DNA from 2 places in the Methylophilus sp. DMC16 genome. Region 1 is predicted to be linked to the other one. Evidence: predicted binding sites of a transcription regulator. Region 1 holds the regulator's gene; the other holds the start of a gene.
The links. Region 1 encodes FliA, which starts transcription of late flagellar genes. Its sites were predicted from a motif close to CTAAAGTTNNCNNAAANNNTGCCGATANNA; they were not measured.
Positions count from the first base shown of each region.

Region 1 (4,422 bases):
CCGCGACGCGTGCTGCCTGCGTCGCCGTCAATGTCCAACGCTTGCTTTCTGCGTCAACCATGCCACTGAAGGTGTGCTTGTCACTATGCCCTTCAACCTGGAGGGTGCGGTATTCATTTTTTAGTTGTGCGCTGATGATGTGCAGTACCTGGTTGGCCTGTGGTGTATATGCCGCCTGATTGTTCTGGAACAGCAGATGGGTAGAAATATCCATTTCCACCCCCAAGTCTGACTGGTAAACCATGATCTGTTTTTGCTCTATCCATTGCGCCAGCGTGTTGGCCAGTTGTTGAGCCATGGCGCGTATTTTCTCCTGATCACGCTGTTTTTTTTCCTGATATAGATAGCTGAGCGGCAAAGGCTTCATCACCGCACTTGGGACTTGCCCGTTTTGATTCTGCGCGCCAGGAACTGGCAATCCAGGCGTTTGTAAGCCCTGTGGCATATTCTGCTGCTGGCCGACAGCCCCCGGTTGCCCCTGAAACGCATTGACGACCGAGCTGGAGAGGGCGCGGTATTTATTCAGGTTAATGTTGGAGGTGGCATACATGACGACGAAAAAAGCAAACAGCAGGGTAATGAAGTCTGCATAAGAAATGAGCCACCGTTCGTGGCTTTCCTCTTCATCTTCGAGCTTGTGGCGTCTGTACATCACGATTGTCTCAAATGCAGATAAGATTCCAGCCGCTCACTGACCAATTTTGGATTGTCGCCCCGTGCGATGGAGACCCAGGCATTGAGCAGCATTTCACGCCTGGACATTTCATGCTGGACATGGCCTTTGAGTTTGTTGGAGATGGGTAAAAACACCAGGTTGGCGAGCGCCACACCATAAATGGTGGCAACAAAGGCCACTGCGATGCCGCTACCGATCTTGCTTGGATCAGACAGATTCTCCATGACATGAATCAGGCCGAGCACCGCGCCCAGAATGCCTACGGTGGGCGCATAGCCGCCTGCCGCTGACCAGATTTTGACAGCGTCGCGCTGTTGCATTTCGTAGTAATACATATCAATGGCACAGACTTCGCGGATGCGATCAGGCGGGGTGCCGTCCACCAGCAATTGCAAGCCCTTGCGTACGAAAGGATCCTGCTCACGCTTGATGTAACTTTCCAGCGACAATACGCTTTCTTTGCGCGCCTGCTGGCTCCATTGATTGATTTTGACGGCGAGTTTTTTGCGGTCATCTTGTGGGTGGACAAAGGCCAGCTTCAACATGCGCAGGCCTTTGATAAACACTTTGAGTTCGGTTTGCAGCAAGACGGCGCCAGTCGTGCCGAGAATAACCACGGCAAAGGCAGCAGGTTGCATCAGGGAGTTGAGGTGGCCCCCTTCTATGACTTGGCCCAGGACCAGGCCGCCGAGTGCAATCAGCAGTCCGGCCAGGCTACCCCAATCCATCAGGCAACTCCGGTCCAGGCTTTTTCACGCATGGCGGCACGCAAGCGGGCGACCGCCTGGCTATGCAGCTGGCAAACGCGTGATTCGGACACATTCATGATGGCGCCAATCTCCTTGAGGTTAAGCTCCTGCTCGTAATACAAGCCCATCAATATCTTTTCGCGCTCTGGCAAGTTGTCGATAGAGGCAATCAAGGCTTCACGGAAGTCGCTTTCGAGCAGGGCTTTCACCGGGTCGCTGCTATCATCGTCCACATAACGATCCAGAAAGTGCTCGCCACCGTCATCGTCCTGAAAATCTTCGTAATAAATCAGCTGGTGACCCTGGCAGTCGCTCAAGACCTCGTAGTAATCTTCCAGGCTAAAATTCATGTGCTTGGCGATTTCGGATTCAGTTGGCGGGCGACCCAGTTTTTGTTCCAGTTGCTGCACAGCCAACTCGATATCGCGCATGTTTTTGCGGATACCGCGCGGCAGCCAGTCGGCACCGCGCAATTCATCCAGCATGGCGCCGCGTACGCGCTGAGAGGCGTAAGTTTCAAATTGTGCCCCATGCGTATCTTCGTAACGCTGTATCGCGTCCATCAGCCCGATCATGCCCGCTTGCACCAGGTCATCCAGCTCGACGCAGGAGGGCAGCTTGGCCTTCATTTGATACGCCATTTTCTTGACCAGGCCGCTATGCATTTTGAGCATCTGATCGGTATTTTGAGTCGTGCCTTTAGCGGTATACATGTTTTTCCTTTTTGACTTTAGGCAACAGCCATGGATGGCATGGAAATCCGTTGTTGTTCTAGACGATGGGCGACGGTTTTAAACGCCAGTGTGCTGGAAAGCTGTTTGCTCACTTCTGCAGTCGCGCGCCCAGGGTTGGCAGTGACTGCCTTGGCGGTTTCAGCAGGCATGGCCCCAATGAACTCCAGCGTGATGCCCAAAAATTGTTTGCACACCTGGTTCAGGCGCATAAAGTACTGATTGCCTTGATCATGGTTAGCGTCTGTCACGACGACACCCAACGGAATCTGCCCATGCTGCTGGCTGATGTGCTTGATGGTCGCATATGCCGACTTAATGGCGGCTTCGCTTCTATCCATTTGGATCACCAGCTCATGCGCGGCAATTACCGGCAGCAGCAGGCTGTAGTCTTGGCTATCCAGTTGTGCTTCAATCATCACAGTGTCGTAATCGTACGCAAGTTGCTCCACTATACCGTTGAGTTGCGTTTTTAAATCGTGAGATAAAGGCGAGGTTAACAGGTCATTTTCGCCCAAACAGGTCAGGTCATAGCCTTGCGGGTGTTTGAAAATGCCCCGCTGGATGGCCTGACGTTGCACGGCGATGCCTTGCAGGGAATGTGTCATCGCGGGTTGGCGGTGCGCGTGCACCAGCAACAAACGCTGTTCTGGCGTCAGCATGCTGGTCGCCAGTTGACGCATCCACTGGCTGGCTGGCTGGCCATTGGCCCCAATCACACTGATAATGCGGGCAGAGGTTTTGGCCATGATACGGCGCAAGCCGTCCGCCTGGTCACGGTAATTAAACATGTGGCTGCTCCTGGCTGGCGGTTTGCATCATGCTGGAGATCACCAGCGGTAACTCTTCATCCAGATACTGGTAGGGCAGGCTGGCCTGGTGTGGTGTCAACACGCGCTCGACCAGGGCTTGCTTGTCTGCAACCTCGATATCCTCTGGCACACGCTGACCGCTGGTGGTGTAAAACAGGCGCATGCGTTCGCGAATCAACACGTCCAGTACATTGCCAATCGCAGCCGCTTCGTCGAGTTTGGTGACGATACAGCCAGCGATATCATGCTTTTTGTAGCTACGCATCACATCAGTCAAGGTATCGCCGGTTGAGGTCGCATTCAGGCACAACAGTTTCTGTATCGGGCTGTCGGCACGGCTCAGCATGGAAAGTTGCTCAGTCACCGCCTGGTCACGCTGGCTGACGCCGACGGTATCCACCAGGATCATATGTTTGTTCTTGAGTTCGTTTAAGGCTATTTTTAAGTCTTCTTCATCTTTGACCGCATGCACCATCACGCCCAGAATCTTGCCGTAAATGCGTAATTGCTCGTAGCCGCCAATCCGGTAGCTGTCAGTGGTGATCAAGCCCAGGTTCTGGGTGCCATGTTTCATTACATAGCGGGCCGCCAATTTGGCCGTAGTGGTGGTTTTGCCTACCCCGGTCGGGCCGACCAAGGCATAGATGCCGCCACGATCCAGCAAAGCATCTTCGTCGTCCAGCGTGTGCAAATTGCGGCTGATCACTTCTTTGGCCCACATTGGCGCCTTGTTCACATCAATGTGTTGCGGCATTTTTTCGGCAATCTGGCGCGAAAGCGACGCACTGAAGTTGGCAGCGAGCAGGGTGCCCAGCACTTTTGATTTGGCCGGGCTATGTTGTAAATGATGCTGCCAGGTCATGGCACTCATCTGGGTTTCAAAGTGGCTGCGCATCTGGCGCATTTCCACCATCATGCCTTGCATTTTTTCTTCCAGCGTTTGTGTTGCCAGCTGATACGCATGCTCTTGTTGTTCACTGTGCTGCTTGAGCATGTCCATGATGGCCGATTCGTTGACATTGGCCTCTTCAGATACCGTTGCTGCCGGCGGCTGAACGGCGCGCGGTGCCGGTACTGGGGTTGCTTGCCGGGGTTGCTCTTTGGCATTCACAAAATCAAGCAGGCTGCGGGTTTGCTCGCTGCCTTGCTCAGCAGTTGCCTGGCTCGCACTGGCATCGACATCCGACTCCAGCATGGCCATGATCTCGGTCCCACCGTTGACACTGCGATTCGCAACAATAATGGCATCTTCCCCCAGGGCCTGCTTGACCTGGGCCAGGGCTTCACGTGCGTTTTTGCCAAAAAATCTTCTGATGTTCATATTACTGCGCTCCGATTAAACTGGTGACACGAATCGATTTGTTGTCTGGCAACTCATCGTGGGATAACACTCTGAGGTGCGGGACGGTCCTTCTTAAAAATCTGGATAAAGCCTGGCGGAGGGGGCCAGCCAC
Region 1 covers NZ_JBQUZC010000001.1:832,334-836,755, forward strand. Annotated here, with positions in the region: gene ACT53D_RS04080 (flagellar motor protein MotB) at 1-652, opposite strand, end outside; gene ACT53D_RS04085 (flagellar motor protein) at 652-1,404, opposite strand; gene ACT53D_RS04090 (RNA polymerase sigma factor FliA) at 1,404-2,138, opposite strand; gene ACT53D_RS04095 (MinD/ParA family ATP-binding protein) at 2,156-2,947, opposite strand; gene flhF (flagellar biosynthesis protein FlhF) at 2,940-4,289, opposite strand; gene flhA (flagellar biosynthesis protein FlhA) at 4,291-4,422, opposite strand, start outside.

Region 2 (4,422 bases), 260 kb from region 1:
ATGCGCGAACAGCTCAACCCGGAAGCAACGCTGATGGACACGATCAGTCCGGGCTCGGAGTATGTGCAAATCGGTGAAACACGCACCCATGTCATTGGTTATCTTGAAGACTTTCTGTTTGCACCGCAACGTGCACGCTCCCCGGTCAAATCTCTGTCTGGCGGTGAACGCAATCGTCTGTTACTGGCCCGATTATTTGCGCGTCCGGCCAATGTATTGGTGCTAGACGAACCCACCAACGATCTGGATATCGACACGCTGGAGCTGCTGGAAAACCTGCTGCAGGATTATGCGGGCACCCTGTTTCTGGTGAGTCATGACCGGGCATTCCTGGAAAATACGGTGACACAAGTCATTGCTTTTGAAGGCCAGGGCAAACTCACCGAATTTAGCGGTGGTTATGATGACTGGCTACGCTTTAGCCAGCAGCGCGAAGTTGCAAATAAATCAGTCGAAAAACCGGTGCCTGCAGCCTCGTCCCCCGCCAGCACGAGCGCCCCATCCAACACCTCAACCCGAAAAAAGTTGAGCTTTAAGGAGCAGCGTGAGCTTGAAGCGCTGCCTGCAGAAATTGAACAATTAGAGCAAGAGCAAGCTGATATCCAGGCACAGTTTGCACAAGGGGACATTTACAAGCAAGCGCCTGAGCAGGTCAAGCAACGACAAGAGAGACTGGATGAAATTGAAGCGTTAATCTTGCAGAAACTGGAGCGCTGGGAATGGCTGGAAAGCCAGTAAGCAACGCTCAAGCTTGAAAGTGGCAATGATGAATTGCCATTTACGGTTGTGATCGTTTGATTTTAATGCGAGTTATACCGCAAAACTGGTGCGAGAGCTGTGGGCACCGTGAGTTTGGCCATTTTTGCCATAGAACTGCGTGGCATTGGTTGCTTTGCCTTGAATCGCATCCAGCTTTTCCTGGTTGCGTTGAAAATGCTTGTTGATCAGGATGCCGTTGATGCGGTTAAGCTCTTTTGCCTGCGCCAGTTTTTTCTGGAACTCCATCCATGCCGTATCCATCACTTTGCCATGTCCTAACTCCAGCCATTTAGCCATGCCTTTTTCATTGGCTTCGAAGCCGGCCGCCGACAAGGCAGCGTAACGCTGTTTTGCGGCTTCACCCAGCGCCTGTAGTAACTCTACACGCTGATCAATAATCCGTTCTATGGTATCCAGGTCAGCTTTGACCAAGGCTTTTTGTTCATTCTGCAAATCTTCAATGAGCGCTTCAACCAGATTGGCATCCGCTTCAAAACTGATCTCAGGGATAGCGTTGCGATTTGCAGTTGTCATAAACATCATCCTTTTTTCGAATGTATCAAGTCCTTAACGGTTTGCAATAAGCCGTCAGCCACTTTACCCGTGTCGACAGTAAAGTCTCCACGCGCAATAGCACTTTTAATTTCGTCCACTTTGTGCGTATCAAACACCTCTGACGAGGCGATCCCCGCTTCTATGGACTGCATCTGCACCGATGCCGCGGACAATGTCACGTTGTCTTTGCTGGCTGGCGTTGCCGATGTGCTTGTTTTTTCGGTACTTTTGCTGCTGGTACCTTTATCTAATACTGGTTTATCTACACCAATCCCAAGTTTCTTGATCGAATCTGAAATATTCATGCTATCCCTCTGCCTTGATGTCTGAGTTTGTCGGGTGACTAAACCCTCATTGATTAACAGTTCTATCGGCATAGTTTAAGCGAACTTTAGTTGTTAATATAGTTTTTATCTCAAGATTCTGATCGAGAAGTATTTTTTCATGTTTGTCGTGGTGAGTCTGCCTAATATCTTACATCGACTTTTCCACTCGACAGTGCAACCCCTTTAATCACCTGGCCGCTACTGACTTTGACATCCACCACCTGCCCGGCATTGGCTGTTTGCAGTGCAGTCCCATCGGCACTGACCACAAATCCTTCGCCACGGCTATTTAACTGTACAGTCTGACCCTGCATGATCACAGGTCTGGACTTGAGCAGCTCTGGGCGCAACACCGTGCCCAGCGGCATATTCAAGGCGGCTTGTTTGCCTTCGAGCATGGACAAGTCCGTGATAATGCCAGCCGGTAGCTTGCTTAAATCCCCTGATTGCAACACCACATCGTTCGGGCTGAGTAGTGCACCCTGACTGACTGGCACTGCCGTCACTGCATATTCAGCCCACACTTGCACGTCTGCCTGCACATACAGCGTCCACAACTTGGTCTCGGCTTGCAGGCAACGGACACCTATATGTGTTTTACCCCACAACCGTGAGCCTGGTACGGTAAATCCTTCCATCATGTCGCAGGCAGCAATACGAACACGGCTGTCTAGTGGCTGAATGTCGACATTGACTTTGCCTGGATAACCTTGCGTCTGGCTCTGCACATATTGCACAGCGGTTTGATACACGCGGCTGTGCATGTCTGCGACCGCCGGCTCAGCGACACGCTGATTGACCAGCGTAGCGCTTGTCGCTGTACGGTCAGCTGCGTGCAGTAAATGACTGAAGAACCCGGTCAGGGCAATCAGCATTGCACAAAAAATTGTAAGCAGACGAGGTTTCATGAGCATTCATTCTACGCACAACCGCTGGCGCTAAATGCTCAAATAAAGGGGATTTACCGCATTTAATTCAGAAATTGTTCATAAATGTGCGGCGTACACTAGGCATAGCTAGTAAAAGTGACTCGAGCAATAAGAGGTAACGAGTTATCAGGATTAACGGCAGTGTCTGGCAAACCTTTAGGATATTTTTGAATAAAGGTGTTTTGGCGACGAGGCTACAACAATCGCTAACCAAAGATTAAAGCCAGAGATTCAGGCAAGTGAAAGGAATCAATGATGATCAACAAATTAGACGCCGCACTGAATTTTCATCAGACGGCATTGCGTGTACGCAATGAACGTCAAGAGCTGTTGGCATCCAATATCGCCAATGCGGATACACCGCAATACAAGGCACGCGATATCGACTTTAAAACCGCCATGCAGGCCGCCATGCATCCAGCCAGTAGCACGGGTACAGCAACAGGTGGTTTGCAAAAAACCGACTCGGGCCACATGCAAGGTCAGCCGAATCAAGGCTACGCAAGCCCGGGTGATCCATTGTTCCGTACCGTGACGCAAGCCTCTGTAGACGGCAATACGGTAGACATGGATGCAGAACGTAATGCCTATGTCGATAACGGCATCCGTTATGAAGCAAGCTTAACCATGATCACCGGCCAGATCAAAAAAATGCTGACCGCAATCAATGGCCAGTAATTGAGTAAGGAGTACTGACATGTCTTTGTTTAATGTATTCAAGATTTCCGGCTCTGCGATGAGCGCACAATCCATGCGTCTGAATACCGTAGCCAGTAACCTGGCCAACGCGGACAGCGTGGTCAGCTCTGACGGCAAACCCTATCAGGCCAAACAGGTCGTGTTCAAGGCCGTACAAGATGCGGCGAATCAAAACGCTAGCACGGTTGCGGTTGACGGGGTGATTGAAGATAACCGCCCCGGCAAAGTGGTCTACGACCCCAAACATCCGATGGCCAACAGTGAAGGCTATATCACCATGCCTAACGTCAACGTTACTGAAGAGATGGTGAACATGATCTCTGCCTCCCGAGCTTATCAAAACAACGTGGAAACCATGAATGCGGCCAAGACCATGTTGCTTAAAACACTCAATATTGGTCAATAACCTGCAGAAAGGAATCTCATATGACCACGGTGAATACTAACAATCAGGTCCCTCAAGACTTGCTCAATACAGTGAACAATCGCTCATCAAATACAACCAGTACCGATGATGCCCAAGATAGGTTCATGAAGCTTCTGGTGACGCAAATGAAAAACCAGGACCCGCTCAACCCGATGGACAATGCCCAGGTGACTAGCCAGATGGCGCAACTGAACACGGTAACCGGGATCAACAAACTGAATGACTCCATGACCAGCCTCATCAACAACGTGCAGATGGGCCAGTCCTACCAGGCGACCAGCATGATAGGCCGAAATATATTGTCTGCCGGCAATACCATGGAGCTGGGTGAAAAAGGCGCACTGTTCGGTGTCAACATCCCGAACGGAGCCGACAACCTGACCGTCACCATTAAAAATGGCGCAGGCACCGTCATTCAAACACTGACGCTAGGCAAGCAGGCCACCGGCATCAACGCCCTGTCCTGGGATGGAAAAGACGCGAGCGGGCAACCGGCACCGACTGGCACTTATACCTTTGAAACGACCGCAACACTGGGGGATGCAAAAACAACCAGCACCGCATTAAGCCTGGCCCAGGTGCAAAGTGTTTCACAAATGAACGGCTCGTCCAGACTGAATTTGAGTACAGGCAAGGACGTGGCACTGGCCGATGTTCTGGAAGTATTCTAAAGCCCCACAGAATGTAATCTTACGCAAGGAGAAATAGCATGAGTTTTCAACAAGGT
Region 2 covers NZ_JBQUZC010000001.1:1,087,520-1,091,941, forward strand. Annotated here, with positions in the region: gene ACT53D_RS05245 (ATP-binding cassette domain-containing protein) at 1-738, shown strand, start outside; gene ACT53D_RS05250 (flagella synthesis protein FlgN) at 811-1,293, opposite strand; gene flgM (flagellar biosynthesis anti-sigma factor FlgM) at 1,299-1,619, opposite strand; gene flgA (flagellar basal body P-ring formation chaperone FlgA) at 1,781-2,548, opposite strand; gene flgB (flagellar basal body rod protein FlgB) at 2,825-3,247, shown strand; gene flgC (flagellar basal body rod protein FlgC) at 3,267-3,674, shown strand; gene ACT53D_RS05275 (flagellar hook assembly protein FlgD) at 3,695-4,366, shown strand; gene flgE (flagellar hook protein FlgE) at 4,405-4,422, shown strand, end outside.
Region 2: the regulator FliA is predicted to act here: its motif matches at 1,680-1,709, upstream of flgM (flagellar biosynthesis anti-sigma factor FlgM).